Regions from separate parts of the Tigheibacillus halophilus genome, predicted to be linked through region 1. Evidence: predicted binding sites of a transcription regulator. Region 1 holds the regulator's gene; the other holds the start of a gene.
The links. The regulator LexA, encoded in region 1, represses DNA repair genes until DNA is damaged. The targets are predictions, from matches to a motif close to CGAACATATGTTCG.
Positions count from the first base shown of each region.

Region 1 (12,015 bases):
AAATATACCTTTATCCCAAGCTATCATCAGAGCTTTTCACACGCTACTGCCAATTGGAAGGTATCCGCTTGCGGTCATCGAAATAGATATGGACCCGATTCTGGTTGATTTTAATGTCCATCCGGCAAAGCTGGAAGTACGTTTTAGCAAAGAAAAAGAACTTGTAGGCTTACTGGAACAGACAATCAGACAAGCTCTTCGGCAACAATCATTGATACCGGAGATCACACAAAAGCCTCAGAAACCGAAGCAATCTGTCCAACATGTGTTTGACTTTACGCAAGAACACGAAACAAAAAATGAGCGTCCGCACAATGGTTTTGATTCTAACCCAGGTGGACAAACTACTACCTATGGCCGGGAAGGCTCAGAACAAAATACTGCACAATCGGTATACTCTCCCTCTTTTTCAAGTGAAGCCGATTCTGATCGGACGCCATATGAAATAAATGTGCTTCATGAAGAAAAGTCGGCAGCTGCGTACCCGGCAGATCTGCTGCAGGAACACAAAGTGGAAAAGGAAAACAATCCGTCTGAGCGAGTTCCCGTTATGTATCCCATTGGACAGCTTCATGGCACTTATATCCTGGCGCAAAACGAAACTGGCTTTTATATGATCGATCAGCACGCTGCGCAAGAAAGAGTCAAGTATGAATTTTTCAGGGACAAGCTCTCGCATCCAGTTAATATTGCACAAGAATTACTGTTACCGATGACTTTTGATTTTTCAAAACAAGAAGCGATTTTTATTGAGCATTATCAGGAAGAATTAAAAAAAGTCGGTTTATTCTTCGAGCCTTTCGGGAATCAAACTTATGTTATCCGCTCTTACCCTAACTGGTTCCCTGAAGGTTATGAAGAAGAAGTCATTCGGGAGATGATCGAACAAATCATGCAAGATGAAAGAATTAATGTTGAAGCTATCCGTGATGATGCAGCAAAGCTTATGTCTTGCAAAGGTTCTATTAAAGCGAATCACCATTTGAATCTGGAAGATATGAGGCAATTACTCGATGCATTGCGAAATTCGACCGATCCTTTCACTTGCCCGCATGGACGGCCTATCATTGTTCATTTTACAACTTACGAACTAGAAAAAATGTTTAAAAGAGTGATGTGATGTAGTATATTTCACTACCATTTGGCAAAGCTGTTATTAGTTTTAATCAGATGGAAGTGGAGTGCTTTAATTGAAAAACCAACCATTAATCAACTTTTTGAATCAGCAGCTCGCTAATCAGTTCGTGATGTATGTCAAACTTCATCGGTATCATTGGTTTGTTAAAGGCAGGCATTTTTTTACATTGCATGATTTATTTCAGAAAATGTATGAAGAAACTGCAGCCCATTTGGACAAACTGGCCGAAAGGATTTTGATGATCTATGGAAAGCCATTGGCAACAATGACAAAATATGTGAAAGAAGCAACCTTAACGGAGGCAAATGCAGATGATGAAGAATTTGAGATCATGAGACAGCTGCGAACAGATTTTGAACAGATAATGGAAGAAATCAAACAAAATGGATATAAACTGGTACAAGAATGCAACGATAAGCCTACAGAAGATTTAATGATGACGTTGGTTGCAACTTATGAGAAATATATTTGGATGCTCCAGGCTTGGGAAAGAGAAAATAGAAGCAGTTCATAATTATTAGGGGAATGCAGATGAAACAAAAAGTAATTGCTATTGTCGGGCCGACAGCAGTTGGGAAAACAAGTTTGAGCATAGCTGTGGCCACGCGATTCAATGGGGAAATAATCAGCGGCGACTCCATGCAAGTCTACCAGGGAATGGATATAGGAACCGCGAAGGTGACTAAGGAAGAACAGCAAGGAATACCGCACTATATGATCGACATCAAAAAGCCGGAAGAAACTTTCTCAGTCGCAGACTTCCAGTCTCATGTGAGAGAGAACATTGAAAGAATTGTACTAAAAGACAAATTGCCTGTAATTGCTGGCGGGAGCGGACTTTATATTCAGGCTGCATTGTTTGATTATCATTTCAGCAATATAAAAAGAAATGAAGAATGGTCTAAAAAAATTGAAAAACAAGTTAAAGAAAATGGCATTGAACCTTTATACCGAAAACTGCAGGAAATAGATCCGGACCAGGCAGAAAAAATCCATCCTAACAATCACCGCCGTGTTATTCGTGCATTAGAAGTCTATGAAACAACCGGGATGACAATGAGCGAATACCAGGAAGAGCAGAAAAGGGAAGCGCTATATGATATCATTTGGATAGGGCTGGAAATGGACCGCCAAACATTGTACGACAGAATCAATCAACGTGTTGATCATATGCTAGAGGATGGGCTATTGGAGGAAGTCAAGGGCCTGTATGATCAAGGACTAGCTGATTGCCAGTCTATGCAGGCTATTGGTTATAAAGAGTTTATACCTTATTTCCAAGGGGAAATAAATTTACAGACTGCGATAGAACTATTGAAGCGAAACTCCAGGAGATATGCAAAAAGACAATACACTTGGTTTAAAAATAAAATGGATATTCCCTGGTACACAGTCGATCCCACAGCGATAAACAAAAGTTTTGATTTAATTTTTGCTGATTTAGCAGGAATTTTGCAATAAAAATAGAAGTATTACATATAGACAGAAAAGAGGAGGATGGATGATGGCGCAAAATGTCAATATTCAGGATCAATATTTAAATCAATTAAGAAAAGAGCATATTTCGGTAACTGTCTTCTTAACCAACGGTTTCCAATTAAGGGGTATTGTAAAGGCTTTTGATAATTTTACTGTGCTGCTGGAAACAGATGGAAAGCAGCAGCTTATTTTCAAACATGCTATTTCTACATTCGCACCCGTAAAAAACGTTAAACTCGAAAATGAATGAATATATGATAAACGGCCGGACTATGCGGCCGTTTTTTATATGTTTTTAACCCAACCTCTTGTACCAGATAGGCATTTGTCACAACTGCAATAAAGAGACGTATACTATCGTGATAAGGGGTGATGAGGTGGAAACGCAAAGGTTTCATCAAAAAAACAGCCAAATTAATATCGTTCTGTCTAATCAGCAAAAATTTCCCGGATCGGCTGAAAAAAAGCAAAATCGTACTGCAACCAAAAACCCGTTTAAACATATAGATGATGCATTCCAATCATTTGTCGGCTTAGAACAATTGAAACAAAAGGTTAAAGAAGTCTATGCAACAATTGTCATTAATGAAAAAAGAAGCCAATCGGGGCTTTCCAGTAAGAAACAAGTACTGCATATGCTCTTCAAAGGCAACCCGGGAACGGGGAAAACAACTGTAGCCAGGGAACTTGCCAAGGTATACTACGATTTGAAGCTCTTATCAAAAGGCCATTTCATTGAAGCAGAAAGAGCTGATTTGGTCGGTGAATATATCGGGCAGACAGCGCAGAAAACGAGAAACATCATTCAAAAATCGTTGGGCGGAATTCTATTTATAGATGAAGCCTATTCACTTGCACGCGGTGGAGAGAAAGATTTCGGCAAAGAGGCGATAGATACACTTGTAAAGCATATGGAAGATGAACATAATGATTTTGTACTTATATTAGCTGGCTACCCATACGAAATGGAACGATTTTTAACCTTGAACCCTGGTCTAGAGTCGAGATTCCCATTCATTCTTGACTTTCCCAATTATTCAGTGAATCAGTTGATGCAGATTGCCCGGCAAATGACAAGTGAACGTGATTACCAGCTGACAAAAGAAGCACAATGGTCGCTGCGTTCTTATCTCCAGCATCAGGTAAGCAGAAGGACAGCAAACTTTGCAAACGCGAGATTCATCCGAAATGTGATGGAGCATGCTATTCGCAATCATGCAGTCAGATTGATGGAAAAGCAGGATTTCTCGACAAATGAACTGATGTATTTAGCAGCTGAAGACTTGAAACTGCATGAAGATTAGCAGCATTTTTTGAGGTTATCTTCATTATTTGCTATGATAAATTGTATGGTTTGCACATGAATGAGTCATTAGTCGAAACGAGGTAATCAATTTGCTTGAGCAAGTACTTATCATAGCAATAAAAAAACCTGATCAAGAACAAACGCGCTTTCAATCTTCTTTGGAAGAATTAAAATCACTTGTACAAACAGCTGGCGGAGATGTCAAAACAGTGGTTACACAAAACAGACAGCACATCCATCCAGCATTATACTTCGGTGAAGGTAAAGCGCGTGAAATCAAAAGAATGGTTGAGGAGCTCGAGATTGACGTAGTCATTTCTAATGATGAATTGTCAGCGGGTCAGTCCAGGAATTTAAGCAATCTTTTAGGCACCCGGCTGATCGACAGGAGTCAGCTTATTCTTGATATATTTGCCAAGCGTGCCAGAACCAAAGAAGGAAAACTTCAAGTAGAACTGGCACAATTGGCTTATTTACTGCCAAGATTGCATGGACAAGGATCCCAGTTGTCAAGACTAGGTGCGGGAATAGGGACAAGGGGTCCGGGTGAAACCAAGTTAGAGACAGATCAACGTCATATCAGAAAACGCATCACAGATATAAAGCACCGGTTGAAATCAGCTGTTAAACAACGGGAGCAGTATCGTACCCGCCGCAAGAACAGTGATATTTTTCAAGTAGCGATCGTCGGCTACACGAACGCTGGCAAATCCACCCTATTCAACAGGATGTCCAAAAGTCTTTCATTAGAAGAAAATAAACTATTTGCCACACTGGATCCAATGACAAGGAAGGTCGTACTTCCTTCCGGATTTACGACATTGGCAACAGATACCGTCGGTTTCATTCAAGATTTGCCAACTTCCTTAATAGCTGCATTCCGTTCTACTTTGGAAGAAGTGAATGAAGCTGATCTTATTCTCCATGTTGTCGATGGGTCACATCCTGATCAGCTGCATCATCAGCAAGTGGTAAATGATTTGCTGCGTCAGCTTGGTGCTGAAACGATTCCAACCCTGACGGTTTATAATAAAAAAGATTTATTCACTGATGATATGATTGCTGTACAGCATCCTTATATCAGCATGAGCGCTCTTTCCGAAAGGGATATTGACCAATTGAAACAAAAAATGGAGGAAGTGCTGAAATCTTTCTGGGGAAAATATGAGATTGCCTTGCCTGCTGCACAAAGTCAGAAACTCTTTCTTTTACAGAAAGAAAGTATCATTGTAGCTCGTTTTTTTGACGAAGAACAGGAAAAATACTTGATTACAGGGTACATAAAAGACGATAATATATTACAAAGTATCATAAAGGAGAAATAAACATCCGATGATTGAAGAAATTGTAAAACAATCACAGAAAGACACTCGACCAATGCATCAGGAAATTGATCGAATCAGTGAAATCAACCAAAAAAGAGTACTGGAGGCATTCAAACATCACCGTGTGAGCGATAGCCATTTTAATTCGACTACAGGATATGGCTATGATGATATGGGGCGGGACACACTTGAAAAGATTTACGCAGAAATATTCGGCGGTCAGGACGCTTTGGTCAGGCCGCAAATCGTCTCTGGAACGCATGCCATATCGACCGCTCTCTTTGGCTTGCTAAGACCGGGTGATGAACTAATCTATATAACAGGCAAGCCTTACGACACACTGGAAGGTGTTGTCGGTAAACATGATGGCGCGTTGTACAGTGGTTCTCTCAAAGATTTTGGCGTTCACTTTAAAGAAGTTGCATTGAAGCACAATGGTCTGATCGATTATGAAGCTGTACGAGCTGCTATAAGTGCGAACACGAAAGTGATTGGTATACAACGATCCAGAGGTTACGACAGCCGGCCGTCCTATACAATAGAACAGATTGCTGAGATGATCGATTTTGTTAAAGGTGTCAAACCTGAACTTATCGTCTTCGTTGATAATTGTTACGGCGAGTTTGTCGAGGAGAAGGAACCGCTGCATATTGGAGCTGATATCATCGCCGGTTCTTTAATCAAAAATCCGGGCGGGGGTCTGGTTCGTGCCGGCGGATATATTGCCGGAAAAGAAGATTTGATTTACCAGTGTGCTAACAGACTTACTGCTCCAGGATTAGGTAAGGAAATGGGCGCTACTTTCAATATGCTTCAAGAAATGTATCAAGGTTTGTTTCTTGCACCGCATATTGTATCACAGGCACTTAAGGGCGCTGTTTTCACATCCAGATTTTTGGAACTCCTTGGATTTGCACCGTCGCCTCAATACCGGGAAAAACGCACGGATTTGATACAATCGGTCAATTTTGATACTGCCGAGCAGATGATTCATTTTTGTCAGTCTATCCAAGCCAATTCCCCTGTCAATGCATATGTAGTACCTTATCCCTCTGCAATGCCGGGTTATGAGGATGATGTTATCATGGCGGCAGGGACATTCATTCAGGGATCCAGCATCGAGCTGTCTGCCGATGGCCCAGTCAGGGAACCGTACACTGTATTTGTACAAGGGGGGCTGACGTATGAACATGTCAAAATAGCTATGACGGAAGCAGCAAAAGAAATGATAGAAAAAGGGTTCATAAAACAAAATTAGGGAATGTAATGAAAGAATGACTTTTTAGGAGGAGTTTGCAAGTGGGATCACGATATACAAGAGAAGATATTATGAGAATGATAAAAGAAGACAATGTAAGGTTTATACGATTGCAGTTCACCGACATGCTCGGCACAATCAAAAATGTGGAAATTCCATTAAGCCAGCTCGATAAAGCATTGGATAATAAAATGATGTTTGACGGATCATCTATTGAAGGTTTTGTAAGGATTGAAGAATCGGATATGTACCTGCATCCTGATATCGATTCTTTCGTCGTGTTTCCCTGGACATCTGAAAAAGGCAAAGTAGCCAGGTTCATCTGTGATATATACAATCCTGACGGTACACCTTTTGAAGGTTGCCCGCGTTACAATCTCAAACGTAATCTCAAGCGGATGGAAAAGTTAGGGTTCACTGATTTCAATATTGGCACAGAGCCGGAGTTCTTTCTGTTCAAGCTGGATGAGTATGGTGAACCTTCCCTGGAGCTGAATGACCACGGCGGCTATTTCGACTTGGCCCCGACAGATTTGGGGGAAAATTGCCGAAGGGATATCGTTTTGGAACTGGAGGAAATGGGTTTTGAAATTGAAGCTTCCCATCACGAAGGGGCACCTGGACAACATGAGATAGATTTCAAGTATTCAGACGCGGTTCGCCATTGCGATGATATTCAAACGTTCAAATTAGTCGTTAAAACAATTGCAAGAAAACATAATTTGCATGCCACATTCATGCCAAAGCCTCTATTCGGGGTTTTCGGATCTGGTATGCACGTCAATATGTCTTTGTTCAACAAGGGAAAAAATGTATTTTTTGACGAATCAGGAGATATGGAATTAAGTACAACAGCATATCAATTCATCGCCGGGTTGCTTAAACATGCGAACAATTTCACAGCTGTTACGAATCCTACAGTAAATTCTTATAAACGTCTTGTGCCCGGTTATGAAGCACCGTGTTATGTTGCCTGGTCTGCACAAAACCGAAGTCCATTACTGCGTATTCCTTTTTCGAGAGGTCTAAGCACAAGAGTGGAATTAAGAAGTGTGGATCCCACTGCCAACCCATATATGGCTATGGCTGTGCTTTTGGCAGCAGGCCTTGACGGAGTGGAAAATAAAATGGCCCCACCAACCCCTGTCAATGGGAATATTTATGATATGACAGCGGAAGAAAGAAAGGAAAACGGAATTGTCAATCTGCCGGCAACATTGAAGGAAGCTTTAACAAAATTGACTAAAGATGAAACAATGATAGAGGCTATGGGAGCTCATTTGTATGAACATTTTATCGAGGCAAAAGAAATTGAGTGGGACATGTTCCGAACAACTGTTCACCCTTGGGAACGCGAGCAGTACTTGAGCCTGTATTAAGCTCGGTATGACTGGGTTTTAGATTGTGGATGCGGCCAAATAATTGAGTGAGAATAGATGGCCACCCACAAAATACCCACAAAAATAATCATTTTAGGATACTGTCCATATAAGCGTCAAGTTGGGCAGTATTTTTTTATCTGTTTATTTGCCTGTTGCCAATTTCTTGTTTGTTCCCCCCCCCCCAAAACATGTTGTGGTAAACTAGCATTAATAAAAAAATGGAAGGATTTAAGAAATGGCAGAATTGCGTGGAGAACATCTTTTGCAAGAAAAGTATGGAACGGTAAAAAAAGCGGCGGCCTTTTATAATAACCAGATGCTGCATCACCTCAATGGAGTAATGATAGATTTCATTTCTGAACAAAGTATGATGTTTATATCGACTGCGGATAAAGATGGAAACTGTGATTCTTCCTTCAGGGCTGGCCCTAAAGGTTTTGTAAAGGTGATACATGAGAAATTGCTGATTTATCCAGAGTATAAAGGAAATGGTGTGATGGCGAGTTTAGGAAATATAGAAGAAAATCCGCATGTCGGCCTTATGTTCATAGACTTTTTTGAACACTGTATTGGGCTTCATGTGAACGGAAAAGCCGCCATTGTAGAGAACAAACAGTTGCCGGCAATGGATCAGGTGATGAAAAAAATGAAGGAAAAAGAAGCGGCTAAAGCAGAAAGATGGGTTGTGATTGAGATAGAAGAGGCGTATATTCATTGTTCAAAGCACATTCCTAAACTGAGGAAGCTAGATAAGGATAACTACTGGGGAACTGACGAGGTCAGAAGAAAAGGTGGTGACTATTTCAAAACCAAGCATGAAAAGAAGCATGATCATGAAAGATAATAAACGAAAGTTAAAAAAATTGCAGGATACGATGTATCTCTGCAGTTTTTTCGATTGGGTAAAGGATGCTTTGTTGCATATACGATGTGGTGATTTACGTTTTTCAGGCTTTACCGAGCTGCCGTTTTTTAACGGCTTTTTTCTTTTTATAAGCAATCCAACTGGTTTTCAATGAAGCGTATGTGCCAACAGCCGCAGCTCCATAAAATCCGCCCATAAACAAGCCGGCCCATATATCATGACGATGGCTGATGAAAATAGAAATAAAAAAACCAAAGAAAGACGCTATGGTGGGATAATAAGGCTTGGGTATTGGAAAAGCTTTGAATAACTGGGTTAAGAGTATTATTGCAGGAACTGCTATGACTCCATCCAGTATGGTTGTATGTATGACCGGGAATTCTTCCATGAGTATCACCTTTCCACAGGTTTTTGTTATCATGTAGGTTTTCCCAAAATAACTTTTTTATGAGAGTATGCAAAAATCATGCAACATATAATACAAATGCTTGCCATTGAGCGGCAAGCATTTATTATCAATGAATGGAACGATAGAGACCAATTACTTTACCAAGAATAGAAACATTATCATAAATGAGCGGTTCCATCGTGGCGTTTTCCGGTTGTAATCGGATATAGTTCTTTTCCTTATAAAATCTCTTTACTGTTGCTTCGTTATCCTCTGTCATCGCTACAACAATTTCACCGTTTTGAGCAGTATTCTGTTGTTTGACGATTACTTTATCGCCATCAAGGATTCCTGCCTCAATCATGCTTTCACCATCGATGACCAAGACGAATGTGTTTTCATCAGGACTTGCTACTGATTTTGGAATCGGCAGGAACTCCTCTATGTTTTCAACAGCAGTAATTGGTATCCCCGCTGTAACTTTACCGATTAAAGGAGCATAGAAGGCGTCATCTTTTGGAATGCTGCCTTGTCCGGATGGATCAAGAATTTCAATTGCTCTGGGTTTTGTCGGATCTCTTCGTATATAACCTTTATTTTCCAATCTAGCTAAATGACCATGCACTGTCGAACTGGAAGCGAGTCCGACTGCCATAGCAATTTCCCGTACCGAAGGCGGATAGCCCTTTTTACTTACTTCAGATTTGATATAGTCAAGAATGGCTTGTTGGCGCTTTGACATTTTTGTCATAAAAACACACCTCACACATAGATTTTATTAATGATAGTTTACCATGGTTCATATGGTAAAGCAAACATTAGTTCTAAAAACGCTTGACAGGAACCTTTGTTCTGTTATAATCAAATTAGAACAAAGGTTCTCAAATGTGAGGAGGGGCAATATGTTTGGGAAATTGACGAAAACAGATGTATTTTATTTTGTAGCTTTTGCTTTATCACTTGTATTTTTGTATGTATCATTAATAACATCTTGATTCTTTATTATAGAAATATGAATACTAGGTTGGAGAAATCTATATGAAAAAAGCAATCATATATTGTCGTGTCAGCACTGACAAACATACACAGGAATCGTCTCTTGTAAGGCAGGAAGAAGAATTGCTCCGTTTGTCTGCAAATCTGGAAATCGATGTGGCTGATGTTATAACGGAACAGGCAAGCGGGTACGACGTTGACAGAGATGGTGTTTTTGAAATCTTGGAATGCTTTGCGGAAAAAAAAGCAGAAATACTGCTTATTCAGGATGAAACCAGACTGGGAAGAGGCAATGCTAAAATTGCCTTATTCCATCAATTGCAAAAGATGAATGTACAGGTTTATACAGCGGTCAATGGCGGAGAAATGGTTTTGTCTGAAGCGGATGCCATGGTGTTGCAGATTGTGGGGATTGTAGAGGAATATCAGCGGAAATTGCATAACGCCAAAATCAGCCGTGGAATGAAGAGGGCTGTCGCACAAGGATACAATCCCGGACGGAATATGATGCATAAAGACAGGGCTCCTGGTAAACAGCGTAAAGAATTCCCCATGGACGAGCTGATAAAGCTGCGCTCCAAGAATTTGACTTTCCAAGAGATCGCTCATACATTGCAGGGGCAAGGTTACGATGTTTCCAAGGCAACGGTACACCGGCGCTTTCAGGAGTATCAAAAAACTTGATTGCGATGATGGCAACAGGTAAGATAAAGGCAAGGACATACCATGAGTATGTTCTTGCTTTTTATTTTTAACCGAGGCTTTGATTATGCTTAACGGGAGGAAAAATATGATTTCAAAAAATAAACTGGATCGCATCAATGCACTCGCGAAGAAATCCAAGCAAGAAGGGTTATCCGAAGCGGAGAAACAAGAACAGAAAGCGCTAAGAGCTGAGTATTTGAAAAATGTGCGCCAATCTTTCAAAAATCAATTACAGACAATGACTGTAATCGACCCCGAAGGAAATGATGTGACACCAAAAAAAGTCAGGGAGATGCAGGAAAAGAATCGTAAAAATTAACGTTATTAATCTTTAAAATACGCAATGATGACTGCCAGAAACTTGTCAGGGATGCTGGTTCATTATAAAATGAGAGCAATTGGATAATTGAAAGGGGTAGAGAAATGTCGGATAATTTAGAGCAACTATCTGTTAATACAATACGAACATTGTCTATTGATGCAATTGAAAAAGCAAATTCAGGACATCCAGGATTGCCAATGGGTGCTGCACCAATGGCATACGTTCTTTGGACAGATTTCATGAATCATAATCCTAAACACGCTAAATGGTTCAACCGTGACCGTTTTGTTTTATCAGCGGGACATGGCTCGATGCTGCTGTACAGTCTGCTGCATCTATCTGGGTATAATGTGACGATGGAAGATTTGAAAGCATTCCGTCAATGGGATTCAAAGACACCGGGACATCCTGAGGTCAACCATACGGAAGGTGTGGAGGCAACTACTGGCCCTCTTGGACAAGGTCTTGCCATGTCAGTTGGAATGGCTATGGCTGAAACCCATTTGGCTGCGACTTACAATAAAGATGGATATAATATTGTAGATCATCATACGTACGCTTTAGTGAGCGACGGTGACTTAATGGAAGGTATTTCTCACGAAGCTGCCTCACTGGCCGGGCATTTAAAATTAGGGAAATTGATTGCTTTATATGATTCCAATGATATTTCTCTGGATGGAGATTTAGACCGTTCCTTTTCTGACGATACACAAAAACGCTTTGAAGCTTATGGCTGGCAAGTTATACGTGTGGAGGACGGCAATGACCTGTCCGCTATCCGGAACGCTATCAAGCAAGCCCAAGAAACTTCGGATAAACCAAGTTTGATTGAGATCAAGACGGTCATCGGG
Region 1 covers NZ_JBHUIZ010000003.1:732,027-744,041, forward strand. The annotation lists gene mutL (DNA mismatch repair endonuclease MutL) at 1-1,120, shown strand, start outside; gene ACFSMW_RS04170 (Dps family protein) at 1,191-1,652, shown strand; gene miaA (tRNA (adenosine(37)-N6)-dimethylallyltransferase MiaA) at 1,670-2,599, shown strand; gene hfq (RNA chaperone Hfq) at 2,643-2,867, shown strand; gene spoVK (stage V sporulation protein K) at 2,995-3,921, shown strand; gene hflX (GTPase HflX) at 4,013-5,248, shown strand; gene ACFSMW_RS04195 (methionine gamma-lyase family protein) at 5,256-6,506, shown strand; gene glnA (type I glutamate--ammonia ligase) at 6,578-7,885, shown strand; gene ACFSMW_RS04205 (pyridoxamine 5'-phosphate oxidase family protein) at 8,124-8,732, shown strand; gene ACFSMW_RS04210 (hypothetical protein) at 8,836-9,141, opposite strand; gene lexA (transcriptional repressor LexA) at 9,269-9,892, opposite strand; gene ACFSMW_RS04220 (YneB family resolvase-like protein) at 10,180-10,821, shown strand; gene ACFSMW_RS04225 (DUF896 domain-containing protein) at 10,928-11,161, shown strand; gene tkt (transketolase) at 11,266-12,015, shown strand, end outside.

Region 2 (12,015 bases), on a different contig from region 1:
CACAACGTCGACTTTGCGGTTATGAAATGTCACTTCAGCTTCTTTGTCATTGATATCTCTGATAGAGTCCTTTTTTACCCCGAACCATCCTGGATGTTTCTTGAAGAAAGGTACTTTGATCCAAAGGTGCAATAAAAATCTTGTACCATAAACTGCCGTCAAAAAACTGACAAGGACACTGATGATCAATAGGGTTGCAAAGCCTTTTACGGAGCTTGTCCCAAAAATGAACAGGATGACAGCTGCGAGCAACGTGGTAATATTGGCATCCAAAATAGTAGAAAGTGAATTCTTCGTTCCTGCCCTGAAAGAAGCCTGCAATGATTTACCTGCACGCATTTCTTCTTTTATCCGCTCGAATGTGATAACGTTGGCATCCACTGCCATACCTACCCCTAGTATCAAAGCGGCAATACCAGGCAAAGTCAATACGCCGTTCATCAGCATGAACACCAATAAGATCAAGTAAACATATACAGTCAAGTTGATAGATGCGATCAAACCTGGGAAACGATAGAAAAATAGCATGAATAGGAATACCAGTCCCACACCAATTATTCCCGCGATAACCGTTTTATGCAGTGCCTGCTCTCCAAATTGCGCCCCAACAGAAGTCGAATACAATTCTTTCATGTTTACTGGCAGAGAACCTGAATTGATGATATCAGCCATATATTTCGCTTCTTCTACAGTAAAATTACCGCTGATTTGCACATTATTCGTATTCAACGTCTCGTTTACATTGGGATTAGATACAAATTTAGGGTCCTTCTTTTTCACTTCTTCTTTGTAGGTGTCCCCTTTATTGTGATCCATCCAGATGACCAACTGATTGTTTGGCGCCATGTTTTTGATTTCTGTAGTAACCTTGGCGAACTTACTGGCATCTTTCAATTTCAGTGTCACCATAGGCTGATTCGTTTTTGGGTCAAAATCCTGTTTCGCGCTGCCTTCTTTGACATCAGAACCATCCAGAAGCTTTTTATCATTGACATCCCGGAAGGATAATCTGGCAGACGTGGCCAGCAAATCGCGTGCTTGCTGCTGATCCCTTATGCCGGCGAGTTGCACCCGGATGCGATCATCACCTTCAATATCAATTGTCGACTCACTGATACCGAGACGATTGACACGGTCATTCAACGTCTGTACGGTACCCTCCAGCAAATCGCGTGTGACCTTCTGGCCTTTATCTATCGGTTCAACCTTGTATAAAATTTCAAATCCGCCTTGCAGATCTAAGCCAAGATTGATTTTTTTCATGATACTGCTTGTCGTCGATCCAATCGCCGCTCCCACAATAAGGACGATTAGAAAGAAGGCAATCAATTTGCCTTTATTTTTCATCTTTACAATTCCTCCCTAACTTCGCAACAATTCCTATACAGATTAATGCTGAGGCAAACCTTCCTTGTCTAAGTAAAGTAAGATTAATGTTCTAACACCGCACGTATACGAGAATATCTTAAATCCATTTTCATCAACTTCCATTTAACAGTGCAGCGATGGAGGCTTCCAAATCATCTTCCTGATAAGCATTGACTGTCAAATAGCTCATATATACGTTTGTGCCCAGATGAAAGATGTCCTCTACTACTTCATACAGGCGTTTATGGGGATTTCCTTTCCAGATTTTGCCGCTCAAACAATTCCAGATATCCTCTTGTGTTGCATTGTCATATCCCATCAGCTTGAACTCACTTGCTTTACAAGCAAGCACTGGACGGACATGGGATTTCCATTCTTTTACAGGCAATATGCTTTCCATTTGCCCTCCCCCTTCAAATTGAAATAACAAAAAATAATTATATGCTTGTTATCTTGACAAATCTTCATATGTAATCTTGTCATGCTTGACCAACAAGTCAGCATATACATCATTGTATATGAAATTTTATTTTTTGAGAAGGCAGGGAGCCCATCTTGTCCAAACAAACTTTTTTGCAAGGAACTTTAATACTGATTTTCGCAGGTATGATCACCCGTTTTCTCGGGTTCATCAACAGGCTGGTCGTTGCCCGGCTAATGGGAGAAGAAGGCGTCGGGTTATATATGATGGCTCTTCCCACGTTATTCCTTATCATGTCGATGACACAGCTTGGCCTGCCTGTAGCCATTTCCAAGCGGGTTGCAGAAGCAGAAGCAAAAAATGATCAGGCTAAAATTAAAAAAATTCTAATCGTCTCTTTAATCATCACCGGCTGTTCCAGTCTGATATTCACCACACTCATGCTGATTGGAGCACCATATATTGCTAACAACCTATTGACTGATAAGCGTACTCTGATGCCACTGGTCGCCATCAGCCCGATTGTTCCAATCGTTGCCATCTCTTCTGTACTAAGAGGCTATTTTCAAGGTAAGCAAAATATGAAACCGCAAAGCTATTCACAGATAATCGAGCAAATTGTACGAATCACATGTGTCGCATTGCTTGTGAAACTATTCATGCCGCTTGGTGTGGAATATGCTGCCGCAGGTGCGATGATCAGCGTCATTATCGGAGAGTTCATGTCTTTGCTATACATGGTTTATCAATTTAAACGCAGAAAGACCATCAAGGTTCGCTATCGCTTCTTCACCTATTTAAAATCAAGCAAAAATGTTTTGAAAGAACTTTTTTCCATTGCCTTGCCAAGTACTGGTAGCCGGCTGATCGGCTCTGTGTCTAATTTTCTGGAACCGATTTTTGTTTCTCAAAGCCTGGCTATCGCTGGTATCTCCACTGTCATGGCGACGAAACAATATGGTGAGCTGACCGGCTACGTATTGCCATTATTGTTTTTGCCTACCTTCATCACACATTCTTTATCCATATCGCTTGTACCATCTATATCCGAGGCAGAGGCGAAAGCAAATCATACACTTATCATGTACCGTATACATCAGTCCATCCGTATATCCTTTGCTTCCGGAGCGATAGCGACAATTGTTTTGGTACTGTTTGCAAAGACAATTCTACTTTACATGTACGGTACAGACCATGCAAGTACATTGTTGCTATTAATGGCACCTTTTTATATTTTACTCTATATCCAATCTCCTTTACAAGCAGCATTACAAGCATTGGATTTGGCCAAACCCGCTATGTGGAATAGTTTAATAGGGAATATCGTTAAGTTTACAGTACTTTTCTTACTTGCCTCCAACCAGGATTTCGGCATAACCGGAGTCGCTATTGCCATGAGCACTGGTGTCATTTTAGTGACTTTGCTGCATCTCGCAACCTTGAAAAAAACTATCCGATTTTTCATTCCGCCTAGGGACCTCGTGAAAATGGCAGTGCTGCTCGGACTGGCATCTGGAGTCGGATTATTATTAAAATCGTTTTTCTTAACGGGGGGGGATAACTTGTTTGTTCTTCTCCTCATAATTCTTGCGTTGGTCATCATTTATATTTTTCTATTGTTTGCACTCCAATTTATCACAAAGGAGGAATTGAAACAAATTCCATTTCTTAATAAATACATGAAATAATGACTATGAGGGGCTAGTCTATTTTACAAAATGATGAATATGATTAAAATAGGCTAAGATATAAAGGGGGTATTGGATGCGCCAGCAATTTATCGGTTTATTGTATGGATGGATTGTGATTTTGGGTATGGTACTGACAACGAGCTTTATCCTGGCACTTTTATTGCGTTTTTCCTCTTTCAATGATCCAGCCTTATCGTGGGTCACACTGGTGATCGGCTTAATCACCTTGTTTATCGGCGGGATTATTGCAGGTGTAAAGGCTAAGAAAAAAGGCTGGGTGATAGGTGCGGTGACGGGGGCGGGTTTTACATTATTCACTTTTTTACTGCAATACCTCGGTTATCATCATGGATTCTCCATGGAACAATCACTGCAGCACCTTGGCTATATTTTTGCTGCGCTGATTGGCGGGGTCATTGGTGTGAATGTCATTGTCAACGGACAAGAATCATGATCGAAAAAAGAAGAGGCTTAAAAGCCTCTTCTTTTTAGTATTGGTTTTAATTTTATTTACTCCGCTGTTTTTACTTCTCGGATTGCTGAACGATCATATGTAAGTTTCGTTCCATCTTCAGCTTGAAGCACGACAGAATTTTCATCAATCGCATGAACCAAGCCGTGGAATCCGCCGATTGTCACAACTGTGTCACCTTTTTGCAGTTCCGATTGCATTTGTCTTACTTGCTTTTGCCGTTTTTGTTGCGGACGGATCAACAAGAAATAAAAAATGACAAACATTAAAATAATCGGCAGCAATGCGCCTAAACTACCCATGATATTACCTCCTTCTCCTAGAAATTTTTTGCATTCGGTTTGTTCAATCCATATTGTTCAAAGAATGCTTCTCTAAAATCGCCAAGTCGGTCTTCGCGAATCGCATTTCGGACTTGTTCCATTAATTTTAACAGAAAATACAAGTTATGATAAGTAGTAAGTCTGAAACCGAAAGTTTCATTACATTTTATTAAGTGACGGATGTAAGCTCGGCTATAATTTTTACAAGTATAACAGTCGCATTGATCATCAATCGGCCCAAAATCTTCAGCAAACTTAGCATTTCTGACTACAAGTCTGCCACGGGAAGTCATACATGTCCCATTTCTGGCAATTCTCGTCGGCAACACACAATCGAACATATCGATTCCGCGGATTGCTCCGTCAATCAAAGAGTCTGGGGAACCAACTCCCATCAAATAACGTGGTTTGTCAACAGGCAGCAGTGGGGTCGTATATTCCAGCATTCTGTTCATAATCGGTTTAGGCTCACCTACAGAGAGACCGCCGATCGCATATCCCGGAAAGCCTAACGAGACAAGATCTCTGGCACTTTGTTTGCGCAAATCTTCGTATTCTCCCCCCTGCACAATGCCGAATAAACCTTGTACATCTTTTCTGACATGTGCTTCCATACAGCGTTCAGCCCATCGGGAAGTTCTTTCCACAGATTTCTTCATATAGTCATGAGTAGCCGGATATGGAGGACATTCATCGAAAGCCATCATGATATCTGAACCAAGCGCATTTTGGACTTGCATTGATTTTTCGGGTGACAAAAAAAGTTTTTCTCCATTCAAATGATTCCGGAAATGGACACCTTCTTCTTTTATTTCTCGCATATCACTTAAACTGAATACTTGAAATCCGCCCGAATCAGTCAATATGGAGCCATCCCAATTCATGAATCGGTGAAGACCGCCTGCTTTTTTTACAATATCTTCCCCTGGTCGAAGCCATAAATGGTATGTGTTGGATAAAATGATTTTAGCATTCATCGATTCCAAATCTTCCGGACTCATTGTTTTTACCGTTGCCAATGTGCCGACCGGCATAAACATCGGCGTTTCAAAGGAGCCATGCGGTGTTGTCACACGTCCAAGCCGGGCACCTGTCTGCTTACATGTTTTTATATGCTCGTATTTAATCGGTTCCATGTATTTTTCACCTCCATTTTTTCTTCATGTTAAATGATTAACATAGCATCTCCAAAACTGAAGAAACGATATTTTTGCTCGACTGCTTCATGATAAGCAGACAAAATAGGTTCTCTTCCGGCCAAAGCACTTACAAGCATGATCAATGTGGATTTCGGTAAATGGAAATTAGTGATCAACCCATCAATTGCTTTATATTGATATGGTGGACGAATAAAAATATCAGTCCAGCCGCTAGCCTCTGCAAAATTCCCATCATGGTCCCTGGCGATCGTCTCCAGCGTCCTTGTGGAAGTAGTCCCCACAGAAATAATTCTGCCGCCGTTCTTACGGATATTCGTCAATGTCTCCGCAGTTTCCTTCGTCATCTTGTAAAACTCTGAATGCATCTCATGTTCTTCTATATTGTCCGTACTGACCGGTCTGAATGTGCCAAGGCCAACATGCAATGTAATGAACGCTAGCGTCACACCCATTTCCTTCATTTCTTCCAATAACTCATTAGTAAAATGCAATCCGGCAGTCGGCGCTGCAGCAGAGCCCATTTCTCTAGCATAAACTGTCTGGTAACGATCATTCTCGGAAAGCTGTTCCTTAATATACGGGGGCAACGGCATTTCTCCCAATTCATCAAGCACTTCATAAAAAATGCCATCATAAGAAAATTTCATGACCCTTCCACCATGTTCCTTTTCCTCCGTGCAGACAGCTTTCATTTTACCTTCGCCAAAATCAACTACAGAGCCAACTTTTAAACGCTTTGCTGGCTTGGCCAGGACCTCCCAGCAGTCATCCTCTTCCTGATGAAGCAGCAAAACTTCAATTTTTGCACCGGTTTCTTCTTTCACGCCAAATAATCTGGCAGGCAACACTTTCGTATCATTCAGAACCAGACAGTCCCCAGACTTGAGGTATCCTTTGATATCCGTAAAATGTCGATGGTCAATTTCTTTTGTATCATTATGAAGCACAAGCAGCCTCGAAGCAGCCCTGTTTGGCAGTGGTGTTTGTGCAATTAACTCTTTTGGTAAATGAAAATCGTAATCATTGATATCCATGATATATCTCCTTGCTAATTGGTTTACTTCAAATGTCCTAAGGCAGGCAGGAATTCGGGACACAGCAATACTTTACTTGAATTTGTTCCAGATGAAAAAAATCAAAGTGCACAGAATACTGATAATCACGCTTGTCATCACCGGAAAATAGACCGTCACATTTCCTTTCGTAAAACGAAAGTCACCTGGCAATCTGCCCAATAAGCTTCCCGCTAACCCGATAAGCAAAAGTGCAGCACCTAAAATGATGAACATTCTATACATGCTCAGTCACCTTTCTTTTCCAATCCGAAATGGTGATACGCTTTAGCCGTAGCAACCCTACCCCTTGGAGTCCGCTGAATATATCCGATTTGCAGTAAAAACGGCTCATAAACTTCTTCAATTGTCTGGGATTCCTCGCCTATACTGGCAGCAATGGTATCGAGTCCGACCGGCCCGCCTTTAAAACCTTCAATGATGCCCAACAGCAGCTTATGGTCTGTGTTATCCAAACCTGCACGGTCTACTTGCAACATTTCCAGGGCATCCTTCGTCGTTTGCAAGCTGATTTCATTTTCTCCTTTGACCTGAGAAATATCCCTAATCCTTCTAAGCAGCCGATTGGCAATCCTTGGCGTGCCTCTTGAACGACAAGCTATTTCCTCGGCGGCCTGAGCAGTTATCGTTGTTTCAAAAATTTTAGCGGTACGTTCCGTAATTTCACAAAGATCATTGGCATCATAGAATTCCAACCTGCTCAAAACGCCAAAACGATCTCTCAGCGGTGCAGATAATAATCCCGCTCTTGTGGTTGCTCCAACAAGGGTGAAAGGTGGCAAATCAATCCTGACCGACCTGGCACTTGGCCCAGAGCCAACAACGATATCCAGAAAAAAGTCTTCCATAGCCGGATATAAAATTTCTTCCACAGATCTGGGTATACGATGAATTTCGTCGATAAACAGCACATCTCCCACTTCGAGAGAAGACAGTATTGCTGCCAGGTCACCGGCCCTTTCGATGGCGGGGCCGGAAGTTGAGCGGAATTGGACCCCCATTTCATTGGCAATGATACCGGCAAGTGTGGTTTTCCCCAGGCCTGGAGGGCCGTACAGCAAAACATGATCTAATGGTTCGTTGCGCATTTTTGCTGCTTTAATGAATATTTCCAGATTCTCTTTAGCTTTATGCTGTCCAATATATTGATTCAAATATGCCGGGCGCAGGCTCAATTCCACTTCAGTATCCTGTACCTGCTCTTCTCCGGTGATTATACGTTCATCCATTTAAACACAGCACCTCCTTTCACTTACTTGGCAAGCATACGCAATGCCTTGTGAATCAATTTGTCTGCATCTGCCGCCCCTTCCTTGCGCAGTTCTGCAGCAACAGGATTCAGCTCCTTGTCGGTATAACCTAAAGCTTTCAATGCTTCTACCGCTTCAGAAACAGTTTGATTGGCAGTATCCTCTCCCGCATCCTCCTGACTGATATTTCCGACGGCTTCTAGAGTGAATATACTTCCGAGCTTACCTTTCAGATCCAGAATAATTTGTCTGGCGGTTTTTTTTCCAACTCCCGGAAAACCTGTAAGAAATTTATCGTCCTCTCTTTCCACCGCTGCAGCAAAATCAGCAATATGCACATTCGCTAAAATAGCCAAAGCACTTTTCGGACCAATTCCAGACACAGAGATTAGTTTAGTGAACAAGCGCTTTTCTTCTTCATTTTTGAAGCCGAATAATATTTGTGCATCTTCCCTGACATGATGAAATGTGACAATCTTCACTTGCTCATTAAGCTGATGCTGAAACACGAACGGATTCGGACAAACTATTTCATAACCTACTCCCATCGTTTCTACAACAACTGATTGATCATTTATGTACGTCAATGTTCCTTGTATATACGCAATCATTTTATCTTCTCCCTCAAATGCATGTTCAGAAAAGAAGGCAAAAATGCTGTAGTCATCATTTTTTCATTCGCGGGACATATGGAGCACGCGATATGTCATTTTCCGAGCCTTTTTGAACAACCTCTTCAAGCATTCACACTTATTTTACCATAAAGTAGACATTTCGTAATCGAAAGCCTTCTGGAGAAAGATAATGACTCCCACTCCTGCGAGTGGAAGTCATGCATCATCAGTCATCAGTTTTCATATTATGGTAAATATCTTGAACATCCTCATTATCTTCCAGCATGTCGATCAAACGATTCATTTTTTCTTCATCTTCAGGAGAAAGCATCGTATAATTTTGAGGGATGAGTGTAATTTCCGCTTCTTCCAGCTGATAGCCATTGTTTTTCAAATACTGACAAGCATTGTCAAAAGAATCTGGTGCTGTCAGGATCTCGTATCCACCATCCTGCACGATCACATCATCCGCTCCGGCTTCGAGTGCCTGAAGTGTAATCTCATCCTCTGAAATTTCATCATCCTCATTCAGAATGATCATATATCCTTTACGGTCAAACATGAACGAAACACTGCCGTTTTCGCCAAGGTTCCCACCATTTTTCTTAAAGCTATGACGGACTTCAGCTGCTGTCCTATTCCGATTATCAGTCAACACCTGTACGATCACAGCAACACCACCAGGGCCATATCCTTCATAGTTGAACTCTTCGTAGCTTACCCCGTCCAAACTTCCGGTAGCCTTCTTGATAGCTCTTTCGATATTATCGTTGGGCATGTTATCAGCTTTTGCTTTATCAACTGCTGTACGCAGACTAGCATTCGTTCCTAGATCCCCGCCGCCCTGCTTGGCCGCTAAATAAATATTTTTAGCATGCACCATGAAAATTTTGCCTTTTTTGGCATCCTGTGCATTTTTACGTCTTTGTATATTTTTCCATTTGGAATGACCAGCCATCTGGTATTCTCCTCTCAATGAAATTCCTTTCTTACTATACCAGAATTTCGTTGAGATATAAAGAGGGTTTATCGGTCATTGATATTGAATAGTTCCCTGAAATATTCCTTCGCCTGCCCTTTGTTGATCCCCGGTTGCAGCTTCGATCTTAGATTTTTGACATGGCGCCAATGGTAATCGTCTGTATATACAACAATCGTTTTATCTGGAAAGAATGGTTTCACCTCATTTTCCACCCAGCTTGAAATATCGTGATCATCATGCTCATTCAACATCACACTAACTACAACCCGATCATCAGCCGCAGCGACTTGCGCCTGTTTGATCACCTTAAAAGAAGCCAGATGTTGCATTGCTTGTACAGCCTCTTCATTCGTGAATGCATCTGTGTAATCGTTCGTCTTCTGGCCCTGATTGATTCTATCTTGTTTGGTTTGATAACGTCCAGTGTTTTCTCCTTCTGCCTCACGAAGTTTTTTATCCTGTTGCCGGTATTGTCCAGGGGTCTCATACCTTACCAGCTCATTTTTTGCGGGGTGTCCTGACTGTGATGAATCATCATGTGCAGAGCATCCTGAAAGCAGCAATGCTGCCGCACTGAAAAACAATAAAAAACGCATATAAAAACCTCCCTTTCAGTTTAGGTTTGATTGGAATGACGCTGCGCTTCGACTAGTCAGTCCAACTCTACTCCTGTTTAGTTTGCTTGAAGGGAGGTTTTTTAAACATCTACATCATTTTGCTGTTATCTTTCTTTTTTTGTATGGAATTGGTTCGGAATGGTACGTTTATGCGCAGTGTTGCGGTGCATTTTATCAATAATCGCCTGATCAGCTTCCGAGACAGGTTCTCCTTTCAAAAATGCATCAATGGCGTCGTATGTTGTGCCCATTTCCGCTTCATCGGTTTGCCCTGCCCATAAATCGGCACTCGGCTTTTTCTCAACCACTTGACTTGGAACCCCCAGATAGCTGGCCAATTCACGTACTTCCGTTTTAGTCAAATCAATGATTGGCTGCAAATCTGCAGCACCATCACCATATTTTGTAAAATAACCCATGTACCATTCCGCAGCATTGTCAGTACCAACAACTAGGTAATGATGATTGGTTGCTATCGTATATAAGGTACTCATTCTGAGTCTTGCTCGCAAATTGGCATCCGCCATACGGTCATTTTGCTGATTGAATGTATTCCCAAGCCGTTTGCGGATTTCACTGTACATGGTTTCATGTGTGGCAGTCAAATCTATTGTCAATGACTGCAAATCACAGCTTTCCACCACTTCTCCTGCATCTTCCATATCGACTGGGTTGCTCTTAAGCGGCATCATCACACCCAGTGAATCATTGGGGAAAGCCCGCTTGATCAAATGGGCCACAACGGCAGAATCAAGCCCGCCGCTCACTCCGACTACCAACCCTTTTGCATTGGCTGCTTCAACCTGCTCACGCAGCCAGGCGACTATTGCTTCTGCAGTATCTTTCATATGAAATCGCTCCTGTCTTTGTCTGTTTTCATAAGTGTGATTACTTTGATTGTAGCATTGAATGAACGTTTCTCAAAAAGATTTTGCGTTGTGCCCAGTCTTCCCCCATTTTTTGTAAATATTCTTTGGTGTTGATGTTCTTTTTTGCTATTGTGATGTGCCATTCCCGCATCACATCGCTAGGCAATCCAATCATCGTCAACCAAATGGGGAGATCATGATCGTCCACCATTTGGTAGGCCAACAAGGCATCCAGATTCCAATCGATATATGGCAAAAATCGCTGGCCAAGCTGCATGTAATCGTATATCTGTGGTGCAGTGGCCAATAAATCGAAATCAATTAACACAGTTGTTTCGTCATGAATGAAATTATGCGATGCGACATCTCCATGAATCCATCGACCATTTTTCTTCGCAAGATTCATTTTTTCATGCCAAGGATAGGAAAATGCACTCTCAAGCAGATTTGCGGAAACTTTGTAGATTTCTGTATACAAACGGTCATATCCATACTCATGGAAAATGGACGCAGATTGTGTAAAACGGTAAAAGCGTTTTTGCATCCGCTCAGACATGACCTTCGTTACCTGTTGATTTTTTAATTGAATGTTTTTTGCATAGGAATGGAATGTTCTTGTTGCATGAAGCGCCCTTTTTCGGTCAGCTTCATCCTCATATTTCAAGGTACGGCCTTTACGGTACGGGGAAATTGTCCAAGTAACTCGCCCGTCAGCAATTGTTTTGCTCCCATTAGGGAATAATATAAATGGGACCAAGGCTTCTTTGTTATCCATGCAATCGAAAAAATCCCATTGTCGTTTGACGCGGGCAGGATGGAAGTGGCCTTTTAAAATATACCATTCCCCAGTTTTAGCTTCAATTTTGAAAATCATCTGCTTGATTTTAATAAATCTTTTCACTGCCAACCCACCGGATTTATTCAAAAAAGAAGAGAGACGATGATAATACACCTCGTCTCTTTGCTTGTTTCTACTCATTTGATTCTGTATTTTCCTCTGTAAAAGATCTGTATGCGGGAGGTCCAGGATAGTTTCCTTCCCCGAATTGCATATTTGCTGGCGGATAATAGTTCATGTTGCTCGCTGCATCATCCTGCCCTGCATTTCCTTCGCGAAATACATGCATATGTCCTGAAGCAGGACCACATCCGCAATCATCCATCATGTGGCCCGA
Region 2 covers NZ_JBHUIZ010000014.1:57,742-69,756, forward strand. The annotation lists gene secDF (protein translocase subunit SecDF) at 1-1,347, opposite strand, end outside; gene ACFSMW_RS14895 (post-transcriptional regulator) at 1,481-1,768, opposite strand; gene spoVB (stage V sporulation protein B) at 1,924-3,477, shown strand; gene ACFSMW_RS14905 (TIGR04086 family membrane protein) at 3,554-3,934, shown strand; gene yajC (preprotein translocase subunit YajC) at 3,991-4,254, opposite strand; gene tgt (tRNA guanosine(34) transglycosylase Tgt) at 4,272-5,411, opposite strand; gene queA (tRNA preQ1(34) S-adenosylmethionine ribosyltransferase-isomerase QueA) at 5,441-6,469, opposite strand; gene ACFSMW_RS14925 (DUF2905 domain-containing protein) at 6,542-6,733, opposite strand; gene ruvB (Holliday junction branch migration DNA helicase RuvB) at 6,736-7,737, opposite strand; gene ruvA (Holliday junction branch migration protein RuvA) at 7,761-8,369, opposite strand; gene ACFSMW_RS14940 (YebC/PmpR family DNA-binding transcriptional regulator) at 8,599-9,330, opposite strand; gene ACFSMW_RS14945 (YhcN/YlaJ family sporulation lipoprotein) at 9,399-9,950, opposite strand; gene nadE (NAD(+) synthase) at 10,076-10,819, opposite strand; gene ACFSMW_RS14955 (phosphotransferase) at 10,860-11,741, opposite strand; gene safA (SafA/ExsA family spore coat assembly protein) at 11,812-12,015, opposite strand, start outside.
Region 2: a site for LexA is predicted at 8,384-8,397, ahead of ruvA (Holliday junction branch migration protein RuvA). Genes of this name have one in related genera too.